DNA from 2 places in the Terrabacter sp. FW104-15G4B genome. Region 2 is predicted to be linked to the other one. Evidence: predicted binding sites of a transcription regulator. Region 2 holds the regulator's gene; the other holds the start of a gene.
The links. The regulator HspR, encoded in region 2, represses chaperone genes until heat shock. The targets are predictions, from matches to a motif close to AAGTTGAGTCNNNNNGACTCAACTT.
Positions count from the first base shown of each region.

Region 1: the regulator HspR is predicted to act here: its motif matches at 1,465-1,489, upstream of AC3WRT_RS15530 (ATP-dependent Clp protease ATP-binding subunit).

Region 1 is NZ_JBYTCI010000021.1:64,611-68,647, reverse strand. Features, by position in the region: gene AC3WRT_RS15530 (ATP-dependent Clp protease ATP-binding subunit) at 1-1,366, opposite strand, end outside; gene AC3WRT_RS15525 (nucleoside deaminase) at 1,609-2,109, opposite strand; gene AC3WRT_RS15520 (SAM-dependent methyltransferase) at 2,106-2,858, opposite strand; gene AC3WRT_RS15515 (lactate 2-monooxygenase) at 2,982-4,037, opposite strand, start outside.
Region 2 is NZ_JBYTCI010000005.1:129,934-133,970, reverse strand. Features, by position in the region: gene AC3WRT_RS06405 (ATP-binding protein) at 1-2,026, opposite strand, end outside; gene AC3WRT_RS06400 (heat shock protein transcriptional repressor HspR) at 2,144-2,596, opposite strand; gene AC3WRT_RS06395 (DnaJ C-terminal domain-containing protein) at 2,614-3,636, opposite strand; gene AC3WRT_RS06390 (nucleotide exchange factor GrpE) at 3,726-4,037, opposite strand, start outside.

The DNA.
Region 1 (4,037 bases), on a different contig from region 2:
CGTCGTCGCGGACGCGTGCCGCGCGCTCGAAGTCCTGGCCGTCGATCGCCGACTCCTTCTCGCGCACCAGCGCGGCGATCTTCTCGTCGAACTCGCGCAGGTCCGGCGGAGCCGTCATGCGGCGGATGCGCAGTCGTGCGCCCGCCTCGTCGATGAGGTCGATCGCCTTGTCGGGCAGGAAGCGGTCGTTGACGTAGCGGTCGGCCATGTTGGCGGCGGCGACGAGCGCGCCGTCGGTGATCGTCACGCGGTGGTGTGCCTCGTAGCGGTCACGCAGACCCTTGAGGATCTCGATGGCGTGCGGCAGGGTCGGCTCCTGCACCTGGATCGGCTGGAAGCGCCGCTCGAGGGCCGAGTCCTTCTCGATGTGCTTGCGGTACTCGTCGAGCGTCGTCGCACCGATCGTCTGCAGCTCACCGCGGGCGAGCATGGGCTTGAGGATCGAGGCGGCGTCGATGGCGCCCTCGGCGGCACCCGCACCGACGAGCGTGTGGATCTCGTCGATGAAGATGATGATGTCGCCGCGGGTGCGGATCTCCTTGAGGACCTTCTTCAGCCGCTCCTCGAAGTCACCGCGGTAGCGGCTGCCGGCCACGAGGGAGCCGAGGTCGAGGGTGTAGAGCTGCTTGTCCTTGAGCGTCTCGGGCACCTCGCCCTTGACGATGTCCTGGGCGAGACCCTCGACCACGGCGGTCTTGCCGACGCCGGGCTCGCCGATGAGGACGGGGTTGTTCTTGGTGCGGCGGGACAGCACCTGCATGACCCGCTCGATCTCCTTCTCACGCCCGATGACCGGGTCGAGCTTGCCCTCGCGGGCGGCCTGCGTGAGGTTGCGCCCGAACTGGTCGAGCACGAGGGAGCCCGCGGGCGTGCCCTCGGTCTGGCCCTGGCCGACGCCGGCGCCGGCCTTCTCGCCGCTCTGGCCACCCTGGTAGCCGGAGAGCAGCTGGATGACCTGCTGGCGGACCTTGTTGAGCTCCGCGCCCAGCTTGACGAGGACCTGGGCTGCGACGCCCTCGCCCTCGCGGATCAGGCCGAGCAGGATGTGCTCGGTGCCGATGTAGCTGTGACCGAGCTGGAGTGCCTCGCGGAGCGAGTACTCGAGGACCTTCTTCGCGCGGGGCGTGAAGGGAATGTGTCCGGTCGGGGCCTGCTGCCCCTGACCGATGATCTCCTGGACCTGGGCCCGGACCGCTTCGAGCGAGATGTCGAGCGATTCGAGGGCCTTCGCGGCGACGCCTTCGCCTTCGTGGATCAGACCCAGGAGGATGTGCTCGGTCCCGATGTAGTTGTGGTTGAGCAGGCGAGCTTCCTCCTGCGCGAGGACAACCACCCTTCGGGCCCTGTCGGTGAACCGTTCGAACATGTTCTTCTCCTGACTGATCGAGAGACATCTCGATGCTATCCGTGCCCGCTGTGGACGAGCACATCCCGACCAACGCCGGTGGGGGCCCTGCTGTTCCCATCCTGAGCGTGATCGGCTCAGGTTCAGCGTGTGTTCGCCGTGAGCGGACACACGCGCGCCAGCGTGTCGGTCTTCGTGCGTATGCCGTGTCCGTACCCCGCCGCTGTCCGGGGGCACTGCCGCTGTCCACAGTTGCAGACCGATCAGCGCCCGGGGGTGCCGTCGGCGGTGCGGGCGAAGTGCTCGTGCAGCTCTCGGACCTCGTCCGCGAGCTCCGGTGCGGGGCCGTCGACGACCGCCCCGGGCACGACGGCCCGGATCGGCAGCGGCGCGACCGGGGACGGGGCCGCGCCCCACGTGGAGCGCCACCTGCCGAGCTGCTCGGCGCCCACGGCATACACGATCCGGCCCAGGCCCGCCCAGCCGTGCGCGGCCGAGCACATCGGGCAGTGCTCGCCGGAGGTGTAGACGGTGGCTGCTGCGCGCTCGGCAGGGGAGAGGTGGGCGCCGGCCCAGCGGGCGATGGCGAACTCCGGGTGCTGAGTGGGCTCGAGGTCCACGACATGGTTGTGGTCCTCGAAGAGCACCGTGCCTCCGACCGAGACCAGGAGCGAGCCGTAGGGCTCGTCGCCGCGCTCGAGCGCGAGCCGGGCCAGCTCCACGGCGCGGCGCAGGTGGGCGAGGTCGGTGGCGTCGACGGTCATGCCACCCTCCCGGTGACGAGGGCGAAGGTGACGAACGCCCCGTTGTCGGCCTCGAGCATCCCCTGCGTGGGAGAGGTGGGCTTGCCCGTGAGCTCCATCACGGCCCGCTCCCACAGCAGCCAGTTCGCGCACCCGTCTGGCTGGTTGCGGGCGGTCACGTGGGCGAACGCCCGGCTGAACTCCCACTGGCTGCGCAGCCACTCGGCGGTGTGCCAGGCCGCCGAATCGGCGCCGAAGACGCGGTCGATGTGCTCGGGGATCTCACCGAGCTCGCGCACCTCGGTCGTGAGTGCTGGGGTCGCGACGCCCAGCTGGCCGCCCGGCGTGAGGAACTTCGCCAGGTAGGGCGGGTAGTGGTCGCCGGTCCCGAAGTACTCCCACGCGTCGATGCTGACGATCGCGTCGAAGGAGCTCCTCCCGAAAGGGAGGGCGTGCGCGTCGACCCGGAGGGCCAGCACCTGCTCGTCGACGCCCTCATTGCGGAAGACCTCCGTGGCCGTCGATGGTTCGACCCAGAGGTCGGCGGCGACGACCTTGACGCCGTACTCCTTGGCGAGGAAGACCGACGTGGCCCCGAGGCCCGAGCCGAGGTCGAGCACACGCATGCCGGGGCGCAGGTCGAGGTCGGCGGCGAGGTCCTCGAGCAGCCACAGCGGGTGCGGGCCCATGTCGAGGTTGACGAGCCACTTCGCGTCGTACTTCGACGACTTCGGGTAGGCGTCGCGGGTCAGCTGGTCGAGGGCGGGCATGCCCCGATCCTCCGGGACGACCCCCTGGGGCGTCGATCCGTTCCAGTCCTCGGTTCGCGCCCCCGAGGTCCGGGATCCCGGTTTGTGGCCTTTCGACGGTGTGAGTTCGGTGTCGGTGCGGTGTCAGCGGTTGGGGACGCGGACGAGGCGGTCGGGGGTGAGGTCGGCCAACGACGTGCAGCCGCTGAGGGCCAGCTGCAGGTCGAGCTCGGCGCGGAGGTTGCGCAGCACCTCCGAGACGCCGTCGGCCCCGGCGATGGCCAGTCCGTAGACGTGCGGACGCCCGATGCCCACGGCCGTCGCGCCGAGGGCCAGGGCGACGAAGACGTCTGCCCCGCAACGGATCCCGCTGTCGAAGATCACCGGCATCGACGACCCGGCCGCACGGACGGCGGCGACGACACCGGGCAGGGCGTCGAGCGCGGCGACCGACCGGTCGACCTGCCGGCCGCCGTGGTTGGACACGTAGACGCCCTCCACCCCGGCGTCGACGGCGCGGCGGGCGTCGTCGGGGTGCAGGATCCCCTTGAGCAGGATCGGCAGGCTCGTCATCGAGCGCAGCCGGGGCAGGTCCTCCCACGTGAGTGACGGCCGGCTGAAGACGTCGAAGAACGTCTCGACGGCCGCCCGGGGCTCGGCAGCCGTGAGGTTGCGGCGAGTGGCGCCGGGGTGGTTGCGGCTCATCGCGAGCAGGGTCGACAGCGCTGTCGGGGTCGGACGCGGGCGGGCGGTGGGCACGGCGCTCGCGACCCGCTCGTGCACCAGGCGGCGGAAGACGGGGTCAGAGGTGTACTGGGCGATGCCCTCACCCCGGGCGAAAGGCAGGTACCCGAGGTCGAGGTCGCGCGGCCGCCAGCCGAGGTATGCCGTGTCGAGCGTCACGACGAGGGCGTCGCTGCCGCACGCCTCGGCTCGCGACACGAGGCTCTCGACGAGGTCGTCGTCGCTGCTCCAGTAGAGCTGGTACCAGTGCCCCGAGCCCTCGAGGGCGCGGGCGACGTCCTCCATCGGCACCGAGGCCTGGGTGCTGAGGATGTAGGTGACGCGCTGCTCACGGGCGGCCCTGGCGACGGCGAGATCGGCGTCGTGGTTCGCCATCGAGAGCACCCCCACCGGAGCGACGAGCAGGGGGCTGTCGTGCCGGCGTCCGAAGAGCTCCACGGACGTGTCTCGGTCCGT
Region 2 (4,037 bases):
GCCCCGTCGTGCTTGCCTCGACGCCGGCCCGCGCCGAGAGGAGGACCACCGGAAGGTCGCGCAGGTCGGGATCGGAGCGGATCTCGCGCACGAGCGTCAGCCCGTCCATGCGCGGCATCATCACGTCGGCCAGGACGATGGAGGGCCGCAGGGTGCGCAGCTGCTCGAGGGCCTCGATGCCGTCGCGCACCGAGACGACGTCGTAGTCGACGACGACGTGTCGGGCGATGTAGTCACGCATGTCGTGGTTGTCCTCCACGACCAGCAGGGTGGGCCGCTCGGCGCCGGCCTCCGTCGGCTGCACGACCACGCGGGCGGCCTCGGTGGCCGCAGCCTCCATGCCGTCGGCGACGTCGTCGCGCACCACCCAGGTGCTGGCCTCGTGGATGAAGGACTGGGCCGAGCGCGGGGTGATGGACGGGCGCAGCGCGGCATGCGAGGCGGGTCGCCCCCACGGCAAGGACAGGGTGAACGTGCTGCCCTCCCCCTGCACGGACTGGACGCGGACCGTGCCGCCGAGCAGGTCGACGAGCTGGCGCACGAGAGACAAACCGATGCCGGCGCCCTCGCGCGACCGGCGGTCGTCACCGCGGTCGAGCTGGCGGAAACGGTCGAAGACGAGGTCCAGGTCCTTCTCCGCGATGCCGATGCCGGTGTCGGTGACCGACACCTCGTAGCCGTCCTCCCGGGCCGCCAGGCGCATGGAGATGTGGCCCCGCGGGGTGAACTTCAACGCGTTCGAGAGCAGGTTGAGCACGGTCCGCTCGAACATGTCGACATCGACGTAGGCCTCGTGGTCGAGCTCCTCGCACTCGACGTCGAACTCGAGGCCGGTGCGCTCGATGGCAGGGCGGAAGTTCGCAGCGATGCCGGTGACGAGCTCCTCGACGTCGGCCTGGACCCAGTGCGGCTCGACGGCACCGGCCTCGACCCGGGTGAGGTCGAGGATGCGGTCCACGAGGCCGGTGAGCCGGTCGGTGTTGCGACGGATCAGCTCGAAGCGCTGGCGCTGCTCCGGGTCCAGCCCGTCCGCCGAGAGGGCGTCCTGCACGGGGCCTGCGATGAGGGTGAGCGGCGTGCGCAGCTCGTGGCTGACATTGGCGAAGAAGTCGGACTTCGCCACGTCGAGCTCGGCCAGCGCCTCCGCGCGCTGGCGCTCCTCCTGGAGGCGGCGGATGCCGCTGAGGGCCATCGCGACGTGGGAGGCGCACAGCTCTGCATAGACCTGGAGCTGGGCGTCCCAGGGACGCCGGGGGTTCTCGGTCAGCAGCAGGTGCGCTGTCGGCTCGAGCAGGCCCGGCTCGACGACGGGCACGACGCGTACGACATCGCCGACCACGGCGACGCTCGGCGGCTGCTCGCCGTAGACGTGCCACCGGATGTCGCTCGCGAGGTGGTCGTTGGCCTGCGAGCCGAGCACCTCGAGCGCGCGGACGCGCACCTCCTCGGGCGTCTCGGCCTTGGCGACCGCGGCGACCAGGCGGGCGGACATGTCGGCGCGGCGCTCGGCCAGCACCTTCGCGGTGGTCTCGGTGGCGACGTTGAGGACGCCGACGACGTGGCCGTCGTCGTCGTGGATGGCGCCGTAGGACCACGTGAAGTAAGCCTCCTCGAGGTAGCCGGCGCGGTCGACGACGAGCAGCTCGTCCACGACCCACGTGGCGGGGCCGCCACTGGTCACCTCGTGGAACATCGGCCTGATGACGTCCCAGATCTCCGGCCAGACGTCGCGCACGGGACGGCCCCACGCGCCCGGGTGCTTGCTCTCGCCGAGGAGGTCGCGGTAGCCGTCGTTGTAGAGCATGGCGAGGTCCGGGCCCCAGCACACGAGCATGGGGAAGCGGGACGAGAGGCAGACGTCGACCAGGATGCGAAGGTTCGCAGGCCAGGACTCGACGGGGCCGAAGTGCGTTGCCGACCAGTCGGTGCGGCGGAAGAGGTCCAGCATCCCGCCGTGGTGCGAGGGCGTGTGCTGGCTGATGACGGTGGTGCCCGGGAGGTCGCCCTCCGGCTGGTGCGGGGTCACACGAACTCCGGAACTGGAATCGAGAAGCTGCCTCCGGGGGCATGCCGCTGCAACGTGCCCCGTCTGTTTGAGGCCTGCACATTCTGGCACACGCGGGGACCCTGCAAGGATCGGAAGCTAGTGCTCCGGCCGCCAGACGACGAGCGCCTGGGAGGAGGGCGCCCGCGGCGGGCGCTGCCCAGGGCGCACCGTGACCACCTCGCCCCGCGGCCCGACGGCGAAGACGCGCGTGCCGGACGCGAGGGCGGCCTGCGCCGCTGCGAGCTGGTTCGAGAGCTCCTCGACCCGGGACTGCAGGGCGGAGACGTGGTTCTCGAGCTCGAGGATGCGCTGGATCCCGGCGAGGGAGACGCCCTCCTGCGACAGCCGCTGCACGTCGCGCAGCATCCGCACGTCGCGGGTGCTGTAGCGACGGCCCCCGCCGCGCGTGCGCGACGGGGACACGAGGCCGAGTCGGTCGTACTGGCGCAGCGTCTGCGCATGCATGCCGGCGAGCTCGGCCGCGACCGAGATGACGAAGACCGGTGCGTCGTCGTCGTGCCCACTGGGGCGGGTGCTTCTGCGCGCCATCGCCGTCACCTCTTCCGTCAGGTCCGGGCGCGCTGGAACAGCTCGGCACGCGGGTCGTGACCGTCCTCGGCGGCGGCCATCTTCTCGACGGCCTCACGAGCCTCGTCCGTGAGCCGCTGCGGGACGACGACCTGCACCTTGGCGAGCAGGTCGCCGCGGTGGTCGCCGCGCTCGACCCCGCGACCCTTGAGCCGCAGGACACGACCGCTGGGGGTGCCGGGCGCCACCTTGACCTTGACCGAACCGCCGTCGAGGGTCGGTACGGACACGGTGGCCCCGAGGGCGGCCTCGGCGAAGGTCACCGGCAGGTCGAGAGTCAGGTTGTCGCCGTCACGTCCGAAGACGGGGTGCTTGTCGACCGTGACGGTCAAGATGAGGTCACCGGCAGGCGCACCGGGATCACCCTGACGGCCCTTGCCGCGCAAGCGAATTCGCTGGCCGTCCTTGACGCCCGGAGGGATGCGGGCGTTGATGCGGCCGAGGTCGGGCGAGCTGAGCGAGACGGTCGAGCCCTCGACGGCGTCGCGGAATCCGATGCGCGTGGTCGCCTGGACGTCGGCGCCGGGGCGTGGGCCAGGCGTGGCGCCGTAGCCGCCGTAGCCGGCGCCGGGAGCGCCGGCGGCTCCGCCGAACATCTGCCCGAGGATGTCCTCGAGGTCGGGCTGCCCGGCCGCGCCGCCGGTGTTGAACCGTACGCGCTGGCCACCGGCACCGGGGCCGCCGGCACCGCCGAACGCCGAGAAGATGTCCTCGAAGCCGGCGCCCTGACCGCCGGGCCCGCCCGCCGTGAAACGGGCCCCACCGTGCGACATGGCGCGGATGGCGTCGTACTCGCGGCGCTTCTCGGGGTCGCTCAGGACGGCATACGCCTCGCCGACCTCCTTGAAGCGCTCCTCCGCCCTGGAGTCCCCGACGTTGTGGTCGGGGTGCAGGTCGCGGGCGACCTTGCGGTAGGTCTTCTTGATGGTCGCCGCGTCGGCGTCCGGGGCCACGCCCAGGATCGCGTAGAAGTCCTTCTCGAACCAGTCCTGACTAGCCATGGCGCACCTCCTCCTTCACGGGAACTCTGACGCTGCTCCCATCATCGGGTATGCCGCCGGGCTGCGCAGGCAGCCCGGGGGCGGACGTCTCAGGCCGGGTCGGCAACCGACACCCGCGCGGCACGCACGAGCCGGTCACCGATGCGGTAGCCGGGCTGGAGCACCTGGACGACGGTGGTCCCGGTCGCGCCGTCGGGAAGCTCGGCCTCTACGTGCATGAGGGCCTCGTGCACGTTCGGGTCGAACTCCTGGCCGGCCTCACCCACGCGCTCGACGCCGAAGCGACCGAGGGTGGACTCGAGCTTGTCGGCGATGGCAGCGAAGGGGCCACCGGAGAGGTCACCGGCCTGACGGGCCATGTGGATGTCGTCGAGGACGGGCAGCAGCGACTCGACGACGCT